DNA from 2 places in the Peribacillus sp. NPDC097224 genome. Region 1 is predicted to be linked to the other one. Evidence: riboswitches for the same ligand, from Rfam matches in the RefSeq annotation. Region 1 holds a riboswitch; the other holds the start of a gene.
What was found. A riboswitch is a leader RNA that binds a small molecule or an ion and turns the genes downstream of it on or off. The one in region 1 is predicted to bind preQ1.
Positions count from the first base shown of each region.

Region 2: linked by a shared signal. The riboswitch ahead of ACIQXR_RS10895 (QueT transporter family protein) and the one ahead of queC (7-cyano-7-deazaguanine synthase QueC) in region 1 are both predicted to bind preQ1.

Region 1 covers NZ_JBIWDK010000007.1:263,924-268,175, reverse strand. Annotated here, with positions in the region: gene queE (7-carboxy-7-deazaguanine synthase QueE) at 1-670, opposite strand, end outside; gene queD (6-carboxytetrahydropterin synthase QueD) at 663-1,133, opposite strand; gene queC (7-cyano-7-deazaguanine synthase QueC) at 1,133-1,795, opposite strand; PreQ1 riboswitch class I at 1,854-1,896, opposite strand; gene ACIQXR_RS15270 (methyl-accepting chemotaxis protein) at 2,082-3,761, shown strand.
Region 2 covers NZ_JBIWDK010000004.1:297,595-301,846, forward strand. Annotated here, with positions in the region: gene ACIQXR_RS10880 (DUF3892 domain-containing protein) at 34-330, shown strand; gene ACIQXR_RS10885 (hypothetical protein) at 489-1,304, opposite strand; gene ACIQXR_RS10890 (YbaK/EbsC family protein) at 1,464-1,973, opposite strand; PreQ1 riboswitch class I at 2,137-2,181, shown strand; gene ACIQXR_RS10895 (QueT transporter family protein) at 2,188-2,673, shown strand; gene ACIQXR_RS10900 (TVP38/TMEM64 family protein) at 2,786-3,445, shown strand; gene ACIQXR_RS10905 (ATP-binding protein) at 3,553-4,252, shown strand, end outside.

The DNA of each region.
Region 1 (4,252 bases):
CATTCAGTTCGTCATCGGCAATCACCCGATTAATTAACTGTTCATATTTTCCCAACAGTTCACTGACCAGCTGCCGATCGTCCGTCGTCACGCTGTCATCATTGCCTACCTGCAGGTAATAAGGAATGCCTGGATAGCGGGCATGTACATTCTTCGCATATTGATAATCAGCTTCATCAAATACGACAATCTTCAAAGAGATTTGATTTTCATCCCTTCTATTGGAAAGCTTAGATAGGATATCATCAAGCACTTCAAAATCGGTCTTCATCCTTGAACTTGGCGGTTTTGGTGATATCGTCAGTTCATCAATATCGAGAAACCAATCCTGCCACCGGCTACCTTGTGTCTCCACGCCAATTCTGATGTTCTTCTCTTTTAAAAGGGTGATTAACTCAGCCATATTCTTCAAGAGGCCGGGATTGCCCCCGGATATCGTCACGAAGGAGAAACCCTTGCCTCCCTTGAGTTTTAGCTCCTCCCATATTTCTTCAGCTGTCATGTGGACGATATCTTCCTTTCCTGTCCCATCCCAAGTGAAGGCGGAATCACACCAAGCACATGAATAGTCGCACCCAGCTGTCCGGACGAACATCGTCTTTTGCCCGATGACCATGCCTTCCCCTTGAATGGTCGGCCCGAAGATTTCCATGACGGGCAGCTTACTCACAGTCCATCCACTCCCGTCTTGCTTCAGCATAACTCGTCGGCGTTTCATAAAGACGGACAAATTCAACCCTAGCCCCTTTATAGTCCTTGTTTTGCAGGGCATCAGCCATCTTTTCATAAATCCAGACGACGATATTTTCAGCTGTTGTATTCATAAGTGGCAGCGTTTCATTCAAATAGCGGTGGTCAAGATGAATGTCGATTTCTTTTTTCCAGATTTCTTTGATGTCGCCAAAGTCGATCATCAACCCACGGGAATCATTATAGCCGCTTATGCCAAAAATGACTTTATACGTATGGCCATGCAGATTCTTGCATTTCCCTTCATAATCATGAAGATGATGAGCTGCATCAAACGTGAATTCCTTGCTCACGAGCACCCGTCTTTGATGATAGTTCAATTGATTACGATGAATGTCCTGTTCTATTTTTTGAAGCTTATCGACAATCTTGAACCCATACATTATAGGTTCACCTGCCGTCTAATCACATAGTCATCCAGACCCTTTTTTCGAAGCTTGCATGCCGGACACTCCCCACAGCCATCTGCTATGATTCCGTTATAACAAGTCAGCGTCTTTTCACGAACGAAATCAAAGGCACCCAGTTGATCCGCCATTTCCCATGTTTCTTCTTTATTCAGCCACATAAGCGGCGTATCTATAACAAAAGACTGATCCATCGAGAGATTCAAAGTGACATTCAACGATTTAATGAACACATCCCGGCAGTCTGGATATCCGCTAAAGTCCGTCTCACAAACACCCGTTACAATATGCTTCGCCCCAATTTGGCTTGCAAGCACTCCTGCGAAGGACAAGAACAGTAAATTCCTTCCCGGTACGAATGTAGACGGTAACTCCCCTTCTTCCCCGTCCGCCACAGCAATGTCACTTCTCGTCAACGCGTTCGGCGCCAACTGGTTCAACAACGACATATCCAAAACATGATGGGGGATGTCCAGTTCCTTTGCAATATTCCGTGCACAATCAATTTCCAAGCTATGACGCTGATTATAATCAAACGTCACTGCCTCCACTTCCGAAAAACGCTTCATGGCCCAGAATAAACACGTCGTACTGTCTTGTCCCCCACTAAACACCACTACTGCCTTTTCTTTCTTCAACATTATGAAAAACTCCTTTTTTACGGAAAAAAACAGCACCCTAAGAATAGAGTGCTGCTTTTCCTTAGTTTTTTTGAGAGGGTAGCTAGAACCTCTTCCGCCTAAAGCGGATTATAATCTTTTCTCTATAATCATAACGCAATATGCGGGATCATATCAATATATTCCATAAAAACAAAGAAATCCCCTGTCTTTTCAGCCCAATTTCCCCTTTTCTCTTTAAATATCGGTCCCCATTTCCGATAAACAGAAGGTAAACTAATCTACCGAAAAAGGGGCCGTATACTTGAAAAAGATTAAAACAAAGGTATTGTTAGCATTTATGCTAGTCATATCTTTATGCATCATATTAGGAGCCTATAGTATTTACAGCAGCAATAAGTCTCTTAAACATTCTAGAGATATCATCGACCATGAATTGCCTCTTCTTATTAAAGATGAACAATTACTCTATAACCTTTCGCAAAGAATGGCATTTGTTAGAGGGTATATCCTATTTGGAGATGAACAATATAAAGAGGATTTCCTAGCTTATACCGAAGAAAGCAAACACCTACAAGAAGAGCTATTAGACTTATCCGACTCTGAGAGAACGAAAGAAATCATTGAAACAAGCATTGATTGGAGAACCATGATCGAAGAACGCGTCTTTACCCAGTATGAACAAGGAGATGAAAAACAGGCGAAAGAAATATTGCTAAATGAAGTAGCGCCCATAAGCACGGAAATAATGGATGGCTTCAAAGAGCTCGCTTCCGAGCGCGAAAAACTGATCGTCGCTTCCGGAGAGACCGTCATCAGCAGTGGAAAATCCGTTAAAAAGACGAGTATCATTTTATCCATCATTACAGTCATAGCAGGAATTGGCCTTGCCCTTGTGACAGCCAACCTCATTACCAAACCGATCCTAAGGATCCGAGACAGGATGAAGCTAGTGGAAAAAGGTGAACTGAACCATGCACCACTTAAGCAGACATCAAACGATGAACTCGGGGAATTGACGTTTTCTACAAACGAGATGCAGAGAAACCTTCGCAATATCATCGAAAACATGCTGAATGTATCCGAATCCGTTACAAGCAAAAGCGAAGAGCTGACCCAATCGGCAAATGAAGTGCAACAAGGAAGCAGTCAAATTGCAACCACTATGTACGAGCTGTCAGAAGGCTCTGAGTCACAAGCCAACCAAGCAACAGAAATCGTCCGTATGGTGGAAGAATTCTCAGGAAAGATCCAAAAGGCACACAGTGAAGGAGAAGAAATTTCCCAAACCTCCACCGAGATCCTGTCCTTAACAAAAGAAGGAACAACCATGATGCACAAATCCGTACAACAAATGCAAACGATTGATAGGATTGTGAAACAGGCAGTCGATGAGGTAAAAGGCCTCGATTCACAATCCCAGGAAATTTCAAAGCTCGTTCAGGTCATACAGGACATTTCCAATCAAACCAACTTACTCGCCTTAAACGCAGCCATCGAGGCGGCACGCGCCGGCGAACATGGAAAAGGATTTGCCGTCGTCGCCGAAGAAGTTCGGAAACTCGCGGAACAAGTTACAGATTCTGTGGGTGACATTACTGGAATTGTTACAGCCATTCAAACAGGTTCTAAAACCGTCGTTCACTCCTTGGAAGATGGATATACACAAGTAGATGAAGGCACCCAACAAATTACCATTACCGGCCAAACCTTTGAAACCATCAACCATTCAGTGGGAGCCATGAGCAAAAAGTTACAACATATAACGAATGACTTACACTATATCTCTACCAATAGCATAAAAATCAACCAGGCCGTCGAAGACATTGCAGCCGTTTCCGAAGAGTCAGCAGCAGGCATTGAACAAGTGTCCGCCTCAGCACAGCAATCCAGCTCTTCAATGGATGAAATCACCAATCATGCCAGTGAACTTGCATCATCGGCTGAACAGTTAACAGATCAGGTTAAAAGATTTCAATTATGATGAAAGCCGCTTCCCACGCCTACCTTGTGGGAAGCTTTTCCTTGCATTTAGCTAATCCTATGAAGTTAATAACAAATATATCCTCTTCATTAAAATTGTTTCAATATAGTGAATACGGGGAATAAACTAATAACAACACAAAACAAATTATATAAAAAATTCACCATGAATCTTATACAGAGAGAAATAATTCAACTTACACTATTATTTTCTGAATATTCAATGTATAATTAATATTACTCCAGTAATATTTACATCAGTAAATAGTAGAATAACTACTTCCTCTCTAGAAGTGTCAGCACACTTTTAAAAAGCATTTGAACCAACTCTTAATTACTCTCATTCGAAACCCGATCAACAGGAGACTCTCTAAACAGACGAGATGGCCTTACATCAATATCGTATTCCAAAACCAGAAAACTGAGCATATATAACCACTTTACCATTTATTATTTCCTATTTTGTAATAAAAGGTTAATTTTCACCTGAAG
Region 2 (4,252 bases), on a different contig from region 1:
AAAATGGTTCACCCTATAAAGAGGAGGTGTACAATGGACACATTTGAAGAAGCCTATGAATCCTACAAACAACAAGGAACGCCACAAGCGAACCAACAAGGTGGGAACGACAAAGAAGAAATTGTCGCCGTACGGAAGAATGAAGAGGATAATATCATCGCCATCAAGACAAATACCGGAAGGGAACTGGACTATCCCACCGCTCTTTCAGAAGCCAAGGCTGGTGCACTCGCAAACGTAGATGTCTTTCATAAATATGGTCGGGACATTTTGCGGAGTGAGCCTGATGGCATTAAAGAAAATAATCTGGATGAACTGCCTGAATTTTAAAGACCGAGAAAAGCTGCCTTCCATTCAGGCAGCTTTTTTCCGCAACAAAAAAAGAACCGCATACTAACAGGTTCTCCTAACGACTTCCTCAAGGTTTTCCTGGATATTGAAAATGGAGCAACCAGCACTCTCCCTTTTTCTCCAATCCTTCTATCTGTTTACCCCCATTCATAATGATAGGACTCAGAGATTTCCAGCAAGCGGCCACAGATTTCGACCACTTCTATGATTTCAATCCAAGACATATCCATCCCAAGTTCATTAGCATGCGAAATCTTATCCCGTAACTTCCTGATGGCATTGGCATCTTTCTTCCCTTTACTTTTGGATGGGATTTGAAAAAATGTTCTCAACTCTTTATCTTTATGAATAATGTCGAATTTATCACTAATTTGTAGACATTCAATTAAATTAATCTCCTCATTTTTCTCCATTCTCCTTTCATATAATTCACTTGCCTTATGTAGACGATCCTCACTAATCATCGGATACCAGCTTTCACCCCCGAATCGATGCATGATAATATCACTAAGTCTCATTTCCAATAAAGTGATATAGCCAAAAATCAGCATCCTGATTGGTGGTTTTTGGAGGTCGGCATGCGTGATTAACTTTTTGATTGAATTATTCTCTAACACGAATACCCTCGTTTTCTTCTTAAAAATGCCTAACAATTGGATCAAGGGCGTTGAATCCGATACAAGTTCCCTTGGGGAAAAGAGCTTCATATAATCCGAAATGTTCCCTTCGCCAAGTTCATGTCTATCGATATAACCAACGATTTCCCCCTGGTCTTTCACGGCCAATGTATCAAAGTGTTTTTCCTCCATTACATTTTTGATATCAATGGCCGATTCATCTTTTCCACAAAACTCAAACTCTTGGGCTATGCTTCTGACCGTGATATTTTCCTCATATAGATTTTTAAGACTGTGATAACTACTATTATTGTTTTTGTACTCTACATTGGACATCCATGACCCTCCATCATTGGCATTCTATCCTAATTCATTAGAACCTAATAACTCCCCACTATCAGAAATAAGTCCACATGAAGTGGACTTTATTCCTTCATTCAAATGATATGTTTCTGCATATCTTCATTCAAATGATATGTTTCTGCATATCTTCATTCAAATGATATGTTTCTGCATATCTTCATTCACTTCTTGCTCCCAGTCCTTGCAAACATCTACCCAGTCCTTTGCTTTTGAGAATTGAAATAAATCCCCGAGTGAAAGTTCAATGGCTGAGTTCGCGCTCCCGCAAGCCGGGAAAACTGTCTCAAACCGTTTCATCGAAACATCCAAGTAAACATCCAGTTCATTTGCCAATCCAAATGGGCAGACACCCCCGATTGCATGTCCGGTCTGTTCAAGAACTTCTTCTGGAGATAACATCCTTGCCTTGAACCCAAACATTTTCCGGAATTTCTTATTATCGACTTTCGCATCTCCAGCGGCCACGACCAAAAGTGCTTGGTCTCCTTCTCCCCTAAATGACAACGTTTTGGCAATGCGCGCGGGTATAACCCCGATTGTCTCCGCAGCTTGGTTTACTGTGGCACTAGATGTTTTGAATTCCATCACATCATGTTCCCTGTTCCATTGTTTAAAGTGGGCCCTAACACTCTCGATTGACATTTACTTTCATCCCTTTCCTTTAACTCTTTTTATGAATCGTACCATTCTTCACTATAGTAAAGCAAAATCTCTTTCCTTTATTCTAAATATTCAATATTTCGCATAAAATCTTGAAATTGACGAAAGAGGCCAAAATACGATACTATTAAACTTCGGGCAAAAGCCTAACGTGGTTCGTAACCATCCCACGATAAAAAACTAGGGAGAGAAAAAAATGAATATTCGTACGCTCGCGATAAATGGTCTATTGGCTGCCATCTATATCGCTGTCTCATTCGTGCTTCAGCCGATTATGTTTGGGGTGCTTCAATTCCGCATTCCCGAAATGTTGAATCATCTTATTGTATTTAATAAGAAATATATATCCGGCATAGTCGTCGGTGTGTTCATATCGAACCTTTTCTTTTCACAGTTAGGGGCATATGACTTGATTTTTGGGGTCGGGCAATCTCTGATAGCCTTATTGCTTGTCATCTTTTCTTCCCGTTTCATAACGGGCATTAAGGGTCGAATGGCCATGACCATCATCATATTCACGGTTACGATGTTCCTAATAGCCATAGAATTGAATCTAGTCTTAGGATTGCCATTCTTAATAAGTTGGGCAACAACAGCAGCCGGGGAATTCCTCGTCCTACTGATCGGGGCACCCATCATTTATATGATGAATAAAAGAATTCAATTTGGAAAGTTGCTTTGAACTCACTGTGCATAAAGTAAAAGAACAATCTATATCCAAAGAGCTGTCTGCTACATGCAGCGGCTCTTTTTTTCAACCATACTCAAAAAAATTGATAAATGGTGGTGACTTTTTGCAGAAAAAAATACTGATGTTACTCGTCCTTCTGATTGTAGTAACATTCATCGGGCTAAATTCAGAATTATTCACGATGATTTGGAATAGCGACTTGGAATCCGTGATATCCATATTGACAGAAAATCTCCTTCTTACCTTTGTAGTGACGTTCGTTTTGATGATCATTCAGAACTCCTTTACTGTCATCCCCCTGATTTTACTTTTAACAATTAATGTAACGATCTTTGGCTTTGCATTCGGGTATCTATGGAGTTGGTTAACAAGCGTGGTCGCGTCAGGAACCATTTTCTACGCTGCCAGGCACTGGTTCCAGTCATTGATTTTAAGAAAGATGGGTACCGACTGGCAGGATTCCGTCAAGGATCATGGGTTTATGTATGTCTTTACCGGTAGAATTTTCCCTTTCATACCGACAAGTTTAATAAACCTTGCAGCTGGAGTTAGTTCCGTCACCTTCAAAGATTTCTTAATGGCAACAGCATTAGGCAATCTCATCTACTTCTTCTTTCTCTCTTTAATTCCATATGGACTTCTTTCCGTAGAGATGAATCAATATACATTGATTGTACTCGGTTTCCTGCTCTTAACCTTTTTCCTTATCTACAAGCGCTTCAAGAAAAAAAAGAACCTATCACTCTTTAAGAAAAACAGGTAACCTTGCTGCCTGTTTTTTTGTGTGGAATCGTATATTTTCAGCCAATAGTTTGTTAAAATGTGTATGTATTTCAGCTTTGAAATGTCGGAGAATTCAGGGAGACCCATATGCCGAGACGTATCATATTAGTAATCTACATTCTTTCTGGAATGACCACATTACTTGTTTTCAATTACTATTTAACGAATTCCTTGAATACTAAAGAGGCGTTCCTTCAACTCCAGCGAGCAGAAGGGTTCATCTTTGTCCTATTAATCGGTTTGATTTTATTTCTCTACTTATCTAAAAGAGAAGAGTTCAAACAACTAAAAGAAGAAGAACAACTTCGAAGTACCCTTATTAACTCAATGGTAGACTTTGTGAATTTTAAGGATGGAGAAGGTAGATGGCTAGAATCGAATACGTTTGGACTTCAGTTATTCCAATTGGAGAGTGTGGACTATAAAGGAAAAAAAGATAGCGAGCTTGCCGAGTACTCCCAATTCTACAGAGATTCATTGATTTACTGTGAAGATTCCGATCAAGAAACATGGGCAATGAAGAAGATTACCCGTTGTGAGGAGAATATTCCACTGCCAAACGGTCATTTTAAGACCTTCGATACCATCAAAGTCCCATTATTTCATGAAGATGGTTCACGAAAAGGGTTAGTAGTCATAGGTAGGGATATTTCAGAAAGAATTACCGCGGAAAGTCAATTGCTTGCTAGTGAACAGCGTTATAAATCTTTGTTTGATCACAACCCTTCCCCCATGTTAATGCTTGATTTGAAAGGAACCATCATAAACGTCAATCCAAGATTTGAAA